One region of the Sphingomonas faeni genome, then DNA from elsewhere that is predicted to be linked to it. Evidence: predicted binding sites of a transcription regulator. Region 1 holds the regulator's gene; the other holds the start of a gene.

Region 1 (6,706 bases):
CGCGCCGCCGAGATGCAGGAACCCCGTCGGCGACGGAGCGAAACGGGTAACCACGGGTGCGGCCGAATTGGCGGTGCCCGTATCAGATATTGCGCCCAACCGCGGGTGCTCCCAGACTGATGAAACAATGGAGAAACGATGGCCATAACAGCCGTCGCCGCCCCTAGCATGCGTCCTTGGCGGCGACAAATGGGCGTGCCGCGATGGGGGGCTGTCGTTGGGCTTGCCGTGGTCGGGCTGGCCGTGGAACGCTGGCTGGAGGCAGAGCGCGACCAACTGGTGCTGTGGCTGCCGGTAATGCTCGGCGGCGGGATCGCGCTGTGGTTTGCGTTACCGGACCCGGCAGCGTGGTGCGTCGCGGTGCTGCTGTTGGTCGCAGGCGGGTTGGCATGTCTGGCCGTGGGGCAGGGCGGTCGTGCGGCGCGGGCGCTGGCGATCGGGTTGCTGACGGCGGCGCTGGGGCTCGGGTTGATCTGGGCGCGGTCGGAATGGGTGGCGCGGCCGGTTCTGGGCGGTCCGACGATCGCGCGTTTCTCGGCGAAGGTTGAGGCGATCGAGCCGTTGGTGGCGCGGAAGCTGGTGCGGCTGACGGTATTGCCGGTTGGGAAGGGGGTGGAGACCGGCGGGCAGCCAATATCCTTGCCGTACCGCGTCCGCGTCAATCTGGCGGAAGCGGATGCGCCGAACCTGCTGGGGACGGGGGCGGTCATCCAGTTGCGGGCGCGGCTGATGCCACCGCCGCTCCCCGCGGTGCCGGGCGCGTACGACTTCGCGCGCGTCGCGTGGTTCGGCGGGATCGGCGCGACCGGGCGCGGCTTCGCACCGGTGGTCGTGACTAGGTCAAGCGAATCAGGCGCTGGCATCCGTGTCGCGCTGTCGCACCATATTGTATCGCGGCTGGATGGCAGCGCGGGCGGTATCGCGGCCGCGCTTGCGACCGGCGACGTCGGCGCGATCAGCGAAGAGGATTCGGAGGCGATGCGCCGGGCAGGTCTCGCGCATTTGCTGTCGGTGAGCGGACTGCACATTACCGCGGCGGTGGCGGCGACGATGCTGATCGTGTTGCGTCTGCTGGCGCTCAGTCCGTGGCTGGCTTTGCACGCGCGACTGCCGTTGATCGCCGCGTTGGCCGGGGCGGCGGCGGCGATCGGTTATACCTTGCTGACCGGGAGCCAGGTGCCGACGATCCGTTCGTGCGTCGCGGCGCTGCTCGTGCTGGCGGCGCTGGCGATGGGACGCGAGGCGATGACGTTGCGGCTCGTCGCGGCGGGGGCGGCGTGCGTCATGCTGGTGTTGCCGGAATCGGCGGCCGGGCCTAGCTTCCAACTGTCGTTCGCGGCGATCACCGCCATCATGGCCCTGCACGAACATCCGGTGATCCGCGCATTCTTCGGGCCACATGACGAGGGGCGAGGACGCAAGCTGGCACGCGGCGTCGCGTCGCTGTTGCTGACGGGGCTGCTGGTCGAATTCGCGCTGATGCCGATCGCGGTCTATCATTTCCACAAGGCCGGGCTGTACGGGGCGTTCGCCAACATCGTCGCGATTCCGTTGACGACGTTCGTCGTGATGCCGTTGGAAGCGCTCGCGTTGCTGCTCGACGCCGGCGGTCTTGGCGCGCCGATCTGGTGGCTGGTGCAGCGCTCGCTCGATGCGCTTTTGTGGCTTGCACATATCGTCGCTGGCGCCCCCGGTTCGGTGCGGTCCTTGCCGGCGATGCCGACGGCGGCGTTTGCGCTGATGGTCGTTGGAGGGATTTGGATTGCATTGTGGCGGACGCGGTTGCGGCAACTGGGGCTGCTGCCGCTGGTGGCCGGAGCGATCTGGGCGTTGACAACACCGGCGCCTGACGTTCTCGTTACGGGTGACGGTCGTCATGTTGCGGTGCGGACGGCGGCGGGGTTGGCTATGCTGCGTGATCGGGCTGGGGACTATACGCGGGACATGCTCGCCGAGAATGGCGGGGTGGACGGCGAGCCGCTGTTGCTTGCGGATCAGCCCGACGCTCGATGCAGTCGTGATCTTTGCGTCACCGATATCGCCGCTCGGGGAAGGATGTGGCGGATCCTCGCGACCCGCAGCGCCTATATGGTCCCAATCGCCGAACTGATCGCCGCCTGTCGCAGCGCTGACGTCGTGGTCAGCGAACGCGGTCTGCCGAAACGTTGTGTGCCGCGGTGGCTAAAGCTGGACCGCCGTGTTCTGCGACGGACGGGCGGGGTCGCGCTGACTTTGGGGACGGGGACGGTCGTGACGATCCTCGAGGCGGGCGATCGCCACCCCTGGCGCGATCCGCCCGTTCTTGAGCGTGCCGCGCGCTCGTTCAGTTCGCGGCACGCTCGGCTCCGCGATGGAGCGGTTCAGTCGTAGCGGCGGAGGATGCCGGAGAGTTTGCCCTGCACGCGGACTTGCGCGGGGGCGTAGCGTTGGGGGTCGTAGGCGCGGTTGGCCGGGTCGAGGCGGACCATCGCGCCTTCGCGGCGGAAGTATTTCAGCGTGGCTTCGCTGTCTTCGATCAGCGCGACGACGATCTCGCCATCGCGGGCGGTCTCGGTGCGGCGGATTAGGGCGTAGTCGCCGTCCAGGATACCGGCTTCGACCATCGAGTCCCCGGAGACTTCCAGCGCATAGTGTTCGCCGGTGCCGAGAAGCGCGGCGGGGACGGCTAGCATCGTGCTGCCTTCGAACGCCTCGATCGGGACGCCGGCGGCGATGCGGCCGTGGAGGGGGATCTCGATGACGTCGTTGGCCGGTTGCGGCGTTGCGGCGGTGGGGGCCGCCTTGACGTTCGACGCCTTCGACGGCGCCTTTTTCTCCGCCCGCTCGGGCATGCGCAGCACTTCGAGTGCGCGTGCGCGGTTCGGCAGGCGGCGGATGAAGTTGCGCTCCTCGAGCGCGCTGATCAGACGGTGGACGCCCGACTTCGACTTGAGGTCGAGCGCGTCCTTCATCTCCTCGAACGACGGCGATACGCCGGTTTCGTTGAGGCGATCGTTGATGAAGCAGACGAGTTCGTGCTGCTTGCGCGTGAGCATGGCGGTTCTCCGTCCGGAACAGACTGGGAACTTCTATGGAACATAATTAACGCCGTCAAGCGTCCGTATCACGCGATAACGAGGATTTCCGCCGATTCGCCTTCGTATGCCACCGGCGCGTTGCCGGCGCGGACGATCAGGCAGGTCGAGCGGGCCAGCGTGAGGAGCATCGAGCTGTCCTGGATCGTCGAGGCATAGGCCTTGCCGTCGCGGAGTTCGGCGCGGAGATAGTCGGTCCGAGCATTGTTGGCGGGGAGGTCTTCGCCGAGCAGCGCGTGGGTCGACTGAGGGAGCGGGTCGCGCGCGCCGGCCATGTGCGCCACGACCGGCTTCACGAACAGCGTGGCGGTGACGAACGCGGAGACCGGGTTGCCGGGGAGGCCGAGCACCATCATCTCGCCGATCCGGCCGGCCATCATCGGCTTGCCGGGGCGCAGGGCAATCCGCCAGAAATCTATCGTGCCGCCGGCCGCCTCGATTGCGGGGCGGACCAGGTCGTGATCGCCGACCGACGCACCGCCGGTGGTGACGAGCAGGTCGGCCTGCACGCTGGCGAACGCCTCGCGCAGGATTTCGAGATTGTCGGGCAGGATGCCGAGGTCGATGATGTCGACGGGCATGTCGGCGAGCATTGCCGCCAGCATGATGCCGTTCGATTCGGGGAGTGCGACGCCGTCGGTCGTCGAGCCGGGGGGGACGAGTTCGTCTCCGGTGGCGGCGACGGCGACGCGGACGCGGCGGTTGACGGTGAGGCTGCCATGGCCGCCGGTCGCGGCGACCGCGATGCGCGCGGGGCTGAGGCGGTCGCCGGCGGCGATCAGGCGGGTGCCGGTCGTGAAGTCGAGGCCTTTGCGGCGGGTGTTGCGGCCGAATGTCTCCGGGCCTTCGCCGGCGAGGATCAGGGTTTCGCCGTCCCGTTCGGCCTCTTCCTGGACCATGACGGTGTCGGCGCCTTCGGGCATCGCTGCGCCGGTGAAGATTCGCGTGGCTTCTCCGGGGGCGACTTTGCCGATGAAGGGGCGGCCGGCGGCGCTTTCGCCGATGACTTTCCAGGGGCCGGGGAGGTCTTCAAAGCGGATCGCGTAGCCGTCCATCGCCGAGAGGTCGGCGGCCGGCTGCGTGCGGCGGGCGAGGATGTCCTCCGCGGCCCAGCGGCCGGCGGCTTCGCGTAACGCCACGGCCTCACTGCCGACGCGGGGGGCCATGGCGAAGAGGCGGGTCTGGGCTTCGGCGACGGGGACTAGGGTCATGCGTAAGACTCTGTTTTCGGGCGTTTCTGAAAAGTGAAGTATAGGAAGTATAGACGCTGGGAGCAGTTTGGCGGTTTGTGCCTTGGGGCGGTTTCGTATGGGGGAAGCGCAGGGTGCGTGGGTATGTTCCGCGCTTTGCCATGGGTCTGGTGTGTAGGACAGGTGTTGTTGGGTTAGTGGGGTGTGGGTTGCGGATTGATTGGGGCGCTTTGAGCTGACGGGTATCGTACGTTAGTTACCTCCTCCTTGTTCTCCCGCGAAGGCGGGAGCCCAGGCTGGGTCCCCGCCTTCGCGGGGAAACAAGTGTTGGGCGGACGTCGCTCGTTATTGCGTCGGCTTTCCCAACTGGGCCCCGGCCTTCGCCGGGGTGGTATTTTTATTTGGGTGGGCGGCGCGCTTCTTCTGCGATGACGGGTGTGGGTTGGTCGCGATCGGGTCTTCTGGGGGCTTGGCCAGTGCGCGTTCATGGCGCGCGGGGCTTTGTTTGGGGGAAAGAGACACCAGATCAGTATGATGACACGCTATACGCCTCGGGCGAAAGACAGGATCGGGGCGGCGGTGGGTGCGGTGCTGCTGCCGGGGATGCTTGGTTATGCGCTGCTGTCGGGGCTGGTGGTGACGATGCCGGGAGCGGTGACCGATGCGTTGAAGGTGTTCGATGCGGCGCCGCCTCCGCCACCGCCGCCCGAGGAGAAGGTCAGGCCTCGGCCGTCGCCTAGCCGTAAGCCCGAGGGGGCTGCGTCGCCGTCTAACCTGAAGTCGAAGGCTACCGAGGTGGTGGCGCCGCCGCAGATCGTGCCGATCGTCGTGCCGCCGCCTGTCGTGGTGGCGGAGAAGGCTGGGGTGGGTGCGGAGGCGACTTCGGGGGCTTCGAACGTTCGCGGGCCGGGGACCGGGAGTGGCGGGATCGGTAATGGGACCGGCAGCGGCGGGTATGGAGACGGCGACGGCGGCGGCGGTGAGGAAACACCGCCGGAGTGGCGCAGCGGGCGGTTGAGGGACTCGGATTATCCGCGCGAGGCCGCAGAGACGGGGATCCGGGGGCGGGTGTTCGTGCGGTATTTGGTCCAGACCAATGGGCGGGTGTCGCGGTGCCGGGTGACGCGGTCTAGCGGGAGCCGGGTGCTGGATGACCTGACGTGCCGGTTGATCGAACAGCGGTTTCGGTATGACCCTTCGCTGGATGCGGCGGGGCGGCCGGTGGAGTCTACGATCGTGGAGAGCCACGACTGGTCTATGGATGGGGATTGAGGGGCCATAGCCGAGCGCGTTCTGTTTGGCTTGCCCTCACCCTCGCCGCCTTTGGCGTCTTTCCCTCTCCCCTTTGGGGAGAGGGTTCCTCGTTAGGCGGTCCAGTTTCCGGATTTGCCGCCGGATTTCGCGCGGACGCGGATGTCTGAGAGGACCATTGTTTTGTCGATGGCCTTGGCCATGTCGTAGATCGTGAGGAGCGTGACCGTTGCGGCAGTGAGCGCTTCCATTTCGACGCCGGTCTTGCCTTCGGTCGAGGCGGTGGCGGTGGCGGTTACGCCGGTTTCGTCGACGACTAGGTCGATCTCGACCTTTGTCAGCGGGAGCGGGTGGCATAGCGGGATCAGGTCGCTGGTGCGCTTGGCGGCCATGATGCCGGCGACGCGGGCTACCGCCAGGACGTCGCCCTTCTTCGCGGTGCCGGCGCCGATTGCCGTGGCGGCTTCGGTGGACATGGTGATGCGGCCGGAGGCGACGGCCTCGCGGGCGGTGACCGCCTTGCCGCCGACGTCGACCATTCTTGCCGCGCCGGCTTCGTCGATGTGGGTGAGGCCGGTCATCCGACGAGAGCGCGCGTTGCGGCTTCGATGTCGTCCTGGCGCATGAGCGCTTCGCCGATCAGGAAGCAGTGGATGTCGTGCTCGGCCATCGCGTCGAGTTCTGCGCGGGTTGTGAGGCCGCTTTCGGCGACGAAGGTGCAGTCCTTGGGCGCCTTGCCGACGAGATCGTAGGTGCGCTGGAAGTCGACGGTGAAGTCGCGCAGGTCGCGGTTGTTGACGCCGATCAGGCGCGACTTGAGCCGTAGCGCGCGCTCCATTTCATGCGCGTCGTGGACCTCGACCAGCACGTCCATCCCGCATTCGAGCGCGGACGCCTCGATCTCGGCCATCTGGATGTCGTCGAGCGCGGCGACGATGATCAGGATGCAGTCGGCGCCGATCGCGCGCGCCTCGGTCGACTGCCACGGGTCGACCATGAAATCCTTGCGCAGGACCGGGATCGAGACTGCGTCGCGGGCGGCGGTCAGATACGCGTCTGAGCCCTGGAACCACTTTTCGTCGGTCAGCACCGACAGGCACGCGGCACCGCCGGCTTCGTACGCGCGGGCGTGCGCGACGGGGTCGAAGTCGGCGCGGATCAGGCCCTTCGAGGGGCTGGCCTTCTTGACCT
Region 2 (6,706 bases), 830 kb from region 1:
GAATTCGCGATGTTCGCCGCCTGGGGGCCGGAGTTGGGCTTCCTTTACAACGATCACTATGCGCGCCTGCTGCACGACAAGCATCCGCATGCGCTGGGCCGACGGTTCAACGACATCTGGGGCGACGTGTGGGCGGACATCAGCCCGCTGGTCGACAAGGCGTTGGCGGGGGAAGCCTCGTTCTTCGAGAACCTGCCTCTCGTCACCAATCGCAAGGGCTATGACGAGCAGGCGTGGTTCACCTTCTCCTACTCGCCGGTGCGGGACGAGAGCGGCGCGGTCGCGGGCATGTTCTGCTCGACCTACGAAAGCACCGAACGGGTCGTGGCGGAGCGCGCATTGCGCGACGAACGCGAGCGGATGGGCCAGATGTTCGCGCAGGCGCCGACCTTCATGGCGATGCTGCGCGGGCCCGAGCACCGGTTCGAGCTGGCCAACCCCGGCTACAGCAAGCTCGTCGGCCACCGCGAGGTACTCGGCCGCACCGTCGCAGAGGCGTTGCCCGACGCGGTCGAACAAGGGTTTCTCGAATTGCTCGACCATGTCTACGCGACCGGAGAGCCGTTTACCGCGTCCGGCATGCTTTACGCGGTACAGGCCGCACCGGGCGGTTCGGTCGATGATCGCTATCTAGATTTCGTCTACCAGCCGATCCGCGACGCGAACGGCGCAGTCGTCGGCATCTTCGTCGAGGGCGCGGACGTCACCGATCGCAAGATGCTCGAACGCGACCTGCAATCGCTCAACGCCGACCTCGAACAGCGCGTCCGCGATCGGACCCAGGAACTGGTCGAGGCGCAGGAGGCGCTCCGCCAGGCGCAGAAGATGGAAGCGGTCGGACAGCTCACCGGCGGCATCGCGCACGATTTCAACAATCTGCTGCAAGGCATCACCGGCAGCCTGGAGATCGTCCAGCGCCGCGTCGCGCAAGGGCGGGTTGGCGAACTCGATCGCTTCATCTCAGGCGCTACGGCCGCCGCCAATCGCGCCGCGGCACTCACCCACCGGCTGCTCGCCTTCTCGCGCCGCCAGCCGCTCGATCCGCGCCCGGTGAAGGTCAATCCGCTGGTCGCATCGCTGGAGGACCTGATCCGTCGCACGACCGGCGAGCAGATCGAACTCGAGATGGTGCTCGGGACGGGGCTCTGGACGACGCTGTGCGATCCCAACCAGCTCGAGAATTCGCTGCTGAACCTCGCCATCAACGCGCGCGACGCGATGCCGCACGGCGGCACGCTGACCATCGAGACCCGAAACGCACAACTCGACGACCATTTCGCCGCCAGCCAGCGCGATGTCCGGCCCGGCCATTACGTCTGCGTCTGCGTGTCCGACACCGGCACGGGCATGTCCGCCGATACCATCGCCAAGGCGTTCGAGCCGTTCTTCACGACCAAGCCGCTCGGCCAGGGCACCGGGCTTGGCCTGTCGATGGTCTACGGCTTCGCGCGCCAGTCCGAAGGCTATGCGAGGATCTATAGCGAGGTCGGCCAGGGTACGACGATCAAGCTGTATCTGCCGCGCCACTACGGCGTGGCGGAACAGGACGAGGCGCTTCCAGGCCTGACCCAGGAGCACGTCACCGACGCGGGCGAGATCGTGCTGGTGGTCGAGGACGACGTGGTGGTCCGGTCGCTGATCGTCGAGGTGCTGGGCGAACTCGGCTATCAGGCGGTCGAGGCGCATGACGGTCCCGCCGGGCTCGACAAGCTGCAGACGATGGACCGTATCGACCTGCTCGTCACCGACATCGGCCTCCCCGGATTGAACGGCCGCCAAGTCGCCGACGCCGGCCGCGCACTCCGCCCCGACCTCCGCGTCCTGTTCATGACGGGATACGCCGAAAACGCCGCGCTGGCATCGGGCTTCCTCGAACCGGGGATGTCGATGATCACCAAACCGTTCGCGATGGAAGCGCTCGCAACGCAGATCCGGACGATGATTGGGGGCTGAGGCAGAACACCCCCACCCAATCACCACCACCACCCCGGCGAAGGCCGGGGCCCAGTTGGAGAGGTCGCAGTAACAACACGCCGCGCTCGGTTAGCAATGTCCCCCAACTGGGCCCCGGCCTCCGCCGGGGTGGTGGGACTTCGGCGGGGTGGTGAACTTTGGCGAGGGTGGGCCGGTGCTCTCGTTTTGAAAGAGAAAGACCCCCCCATCCCGTTCCCCCGCGAAGGCGGGGGCCCAGGAATCAAGCAGGACGACGTTCGTGACTCTTAGGCCCCCGCCTCCGCGGGAGAACTGAAAGGTACGGCACCTAACAAAAAATCGAGCCCCCCTCGTACCCCTCCCACAAAGCAACATTTGCCACTTCCCGCCCTTAAATAATTTTTCGTTCCCCCTTCGCCCCCTTGCGCTTCGCGAACCCCGCAGAACTCCACGCGTCGCGAATATCCCGCTCGTCCAACCCGCACGTGAACGCGACGAACCGAGCCCCGATCGCACCCCCAACCCCCTTGCGTCTCTTGGCGCTTTGGCACAATCTCTTGGGGTTGCGTTCGGGGGCGGACCCAATCGCTGGTAGAACAACCCTCGCATAGCCATATGCGATATGACCGTAAGCGCGCCTTCCACCGCCGCGATGGTCACTTTTTGTTCTCCCGTTAGGGGCCGTCCGATGGTAGCATGGCGACATGACGCCGATTCGAACGAATACAGAACACTAGGAGCGGTTTCGATGGATTTCAGAGACAGCAGCCGGGATAGCGACATGACCACAGACACGATCGAACAAACCACTGCCACGCCTGAAGCCGAGGCTCCCAAGGCGCCGCGCCAGGCGCAGGACAGCCACTCCGTGCGCGCGCAGATCTACCCGGTCGAGGTCGATCACAGCCGCGACGCGCTCCTCACCGAATTCGGCAAGGACACGCTCAAGGATCGCTACCTGCTCCCGGGCGAAAGCTATCAGGACCTGTTCGTCCGTGTCGCCTCCGCCTACGCCGACGACGCCGGCCACGCACAGCGCCTCTACGACGCGATCTCGAAGCTCTGGTTCATGCCCGCCACCCCCGTTCTCTCGAACGGCGGCACCGGGCGCGGCCTGCCGATCTCGTGCTACCTCAACTCGGTCCCCGACAGCCTCGGCGGCATCGTCGACACCTGGAACGAGAATGTCTGGCTCGCCTCGCGCGGCGGCGGCATCGGCACCTATTGGGGCAACGTCCGCGGCATCGGCGAGCCGGTCGGCCTCAACGGCAAGACCAGCGGCATCATCCCGTTCGTCCGCGTCATGGATTCGCTGACGCTCGCGATCTCGCAGGGCTCGCTGCGCCGTGGCTCGGCCGCCGTGTACCTCGACGTCTCGCACCCCGAGATCGAGGAATTCCTCGAAATCCGCAAACCCTCGGGCGATTTCAACCGCAAGGCGCTCAACCTCCACCATGGCGTGCTGATCACCGACGACTTCATGGAAGCCGTCCGCAACGGCGACGAATGGCACCTGCGTTCGCCGAAGGATCAGGCGATCCGCGCCACCGTCGACGCGCGCTCGCTGTTCCAGAAGCTCGTCGAGACTCGTCTCCAGACCGGCGAGCCGTACATCGTCTTCGCCGATCACGTGAACAAGGCGATGCCCAAGCATCACCGCGAACTCGGCCTCAAGGTCTCGACTTCGAACCTGTGCTCCGAGATCACGCTGCCGACCGGCAAGGATCACCTCGGCAACGAGCGTACCGCGGTATGCTGCCTGTCGTCGCTGAACCTCGAGACGTGGGATCAGTGGAAGGACGAGAAGGGCCTGATCGAGGACGTCATGCGCTTCCTCGACAACGTCCTGCAGGACTATATCGACCGCCACGAACCCGGCATGGAACGCGCCGCCTACAGCGCGGGCCGCGAGCGGTCGGTCGGGCTCGGCGTGATGGGCTTCCACTCGTTCCTCCAGGCGCGCGGCATCCCGTTCGAGGGCGCGATGGCGAAGTCGTGGAATCTCCGCATGTTCAAGCACATCAGCAGCCAGGCGAACGAAGCCTCGATGCAGCTCGCGATCGAGCGCGGCCCCTGCCCCGATGCCGCCGACGTCGGCGCGATGGAGCGTTTCAGCTGCAAGATGGCGATCGCCCCCACCGCATCGATCTCGATCATCTGCGGCGGCACCAGCGCGTGCATCGAGCCGATCCCCGCGAACATCTACACGCACAAGACGCTCTCGGGCAGCTTCTCGATCAAGAACCCGTATCTCGAAAAGATGCTGAGCGAGAAGTCGAAGAACTCGGACGCGGTCTGGAACTCGATCCTCGAACAGGGTGGTTCGGTCCAGCATCTCGACTTCCTCTCGGTCGAGGAAAAGGACTGCTACAAGACGTCGTTCGAGATCGACCAGCGCTGGCTGCTCGAGCTGGCGGCGGATCGCACGCCGTACATCGACCAGGCGCAGTCGCTGAACCTGTTCATCCCGGCGGACGTCGAGAAGTGGGACCTGCTGATGCTCCACTTCCGCGCGTGGGAGCTCGGCATCAAGTCGCTCTATTACCTCCGCTCGAAGTCGGTCCAGCGTGCAGGGTTCGCCGGTGGTGTCGAGGCGGACAACACGATCGACCTGCGCCAGATCGACGTCGAGTCGAAGGATTACGATGAGTGCCTTGCCTGCCAGTAAGGCGCCTCGGCTGCCAAAGGTGACCCCGGCCCGTGAAACACGGACCGGGGGGCGCCTGACGCAAAAAACCCCGGCCCGCATGAAGCGGACCGGGGCTCGGGCAGTCTCGGCGGCGCGTACGACACGCGCCGCTAAGAGTTCAGGCCTCTTCTTCGAACGTCACCGCCACGTCGGCGTTGGCGGACAGGCGGACCTTGCCGTCCTCGATATCCGCAACCAGCCCGAGCGAGATGAAGTGATGATGCCCTTCATGGCGGCCCTTGCCCTCGACGACCTGCGGGCCCGAGTCCTTCTTGGTCAGCTTGATGCGGTTGCCTTCGACCTTGTCGACAGTGCCGACATGGACGCCGTCCGCGCCGATGACTTCGGCATGTTCCTGGATCTGGGTTGCATCGACCATGGTCGTTCTCCTGTGGTGGGTTCCCCGATACGGGGCTCGGCATCTCAACGCATGTCATGCGAGTTCGCCGCATGACATATGGTTCAGCTATCATGTTCGTGGTCGCGGGCGTGCTCGGAATCGTCGGCACCGCGATGCTGCTCCGTCTGCGCAGCCCGAGCGTCACCGAGCAACAGACCTACGCGTTCCGCATGATCGGCATCATGCTCACCTCGGGCGCGATCGTCCTCGCCATGTCCGCCGCCGCGATGTGGCAGTGGAGCACCGAATGACGCCGCCCTCCTGATTTCCCCAGTTTTCCGATATAAAACCCATTCCCCGAAAGGCTTACCCCATGTCCCTCCTTCACGCCTCCAAGCAGTACAAGCCGTTCGAATACCCCTGGGCGTTCGAGTTCTGGAAGCGCCAGCAGCAGCTCCACTGGCTTCCCGAGGAAGTGCCCCTGGGTGAGGATTGCCGCGATTGGGCGCAGAAGCTCAGCGATCACGAGCGCAACCTGCTCACGCAGATCTTCCGCTTCTTCACGCAGGCCGACGTCGAGGTGCAGGATTGCTACCACGAAAAGTACGGCCGCGTGTTCAAGCCGACCGAGATCAAGATGATGCTGACCTCGTTCAGCAACATGGAGACGGTCCACATCGCCGCCTACAGCCATCTGCTCGACACCATCGGCATGCCCGAGAGCGAGTACGGCGCCTTCCTCGAATATGCCGAGATGAAGGAAAAGCATGATTACATGCAGAAGTTCACCGTCGACAACGACGAGGACATCGCCCGCACGCTCGCCATGTTCGGCGGCTTCACCGAGGGCGTCCAGCTGTTCGCCTCGTTCGCGATGCTGATGAACTTCCCGCGCTTCAACAAGATGAAGGGCATGGGCCAGATCGTCACCTGGTCGATCCGCGACGAAAGCCTCCACTGCGAGGGCATCATCAAGATGTTCCACACCTTCTGTCAGGAGCGCCAGTGCCTGACCAAGGCGGTCAAGGACGACATCGCCGACGTCTGCCAGACGACGATCCGCCTCGAGGACAATTTCATCGACCTCGCCTTCGAGATGGGCCCGGTCAACGGCATGACCCCCAAGGAAATCAAGAAGTACATCCGCTTCATCGCCGACTGGCGCATGACCCAACTCGGCCTGAAGCCGATCTACATGATCGACGAGCACCCGCTGCCCTGGCTCGCCCCGATGCTCAACGGCGTCGAGCACGCCAACTTCTTCGAACAGCGCGCAACGGAGTATTCGAAGGCCGCAACCAAGGGCCAGTGGAACGACGTCTGGGACTCGTTCGACAAGCGCCAGACCGCGAAGAAGGGGCCTGCTGCGAACGTGGACTTGAGCGAGGTCCGGGACATGTTCAGCGATTCGGTCGCGGCTGAGTGAAGAAAAGCAGCGTTAAACCGCATTTATTTAGTCGTCATTTTAATGTCCCACCGGCATTAATGACGAAGGCTGGGGTTTTTGACCCCAGCCTAAATGTAGATACGCTGCTTTTCCCAGATCCCATGCTGCTTGAGACGAGCAGCCACCCCGAAATGCAACACGCGAAAGTCATATTCGACGAACACTTCGAAAAAGTTCGGCGCCTACTTCTGCATAGCAACGGTGATAAAGCCCACATTGCATGGAGGTCCGCTTACAGGATGCTCTTATTTCCGGAGATTCCCGGAACCTGCTTGGGATATGGCGCCAACTCAATATC

What was found. The regulator LexA, encoded in region 1, represses DNA repair genes until DNA is damaged. The targets are predictions, from matches to a motif close to GTTCCNCNCTTGTTCT.
Region 2: QFZ54_RS10475 (ribonucleoside-diphosphate reductase subunit alpha) is a predicted target of LexA. The motif match lies at 2,587-2,602, and genes of this name have one in related genera.

What each region holds. Positions count from the first base shown of each region.
Region 1 is NZ_JAUSZF010000001.1:1,429,885-1,436,590, reverse strand. Features, by position in the region: gene gltX (glutamate--tRNA ligase) at 1-99, opposite strand, end outside; gene QFZ54_RS06600 (ComEC/Rec2 family competence protein) at 139-2,370, shown strand; gene lexA (transcriptional repressor LexA) at 2,361-3,035, opposite strand; gene QFZ54_RS06590 (molybdopterin molybdotransferase MoeA) at 3,104-4,285, opposite strand; gene QFZ54_RS06585 (energy transducer TonB) at 4,799-5,536, shown strand; gene moaC (cyclic pyranopterin monophosphate synthase MoaC) at 5,629-6,096, opposite strand; gene trpC (indole-3-glycerol phosphate synthase TrpC) at 6,093-6,706, opposite strand, start outside.
Region 2 is NZ_JAUSZF010000001.1:2,263,767-2,270,472, forward strand. Features, by position in the region: gene QFZ54_RS10470 (hybrid sensor histidine kinase/response regulator) at 1-1,953, shown strand, start outside; gene QFZ54_RS10475 (ribonucleoside-diphosphate reductase subunit alpha) at 2,714-4,600, shown strand; gene QFZ54_RS10480 (DUF2171 domain-containing protein) at 4,740-5,000, opposite strand; gene QFZ54_RS10485 (hypothetical protein) at 5,072-5,272, shown strand; gene QFZ54_RS10490 (ribonucleotide-diphosphate reductase subunit beta) at 5,335-6,387, shown strand; gene QFZ54_RS10495 (hypothetical protein) at 6,384-6,706, shown strand, end outside.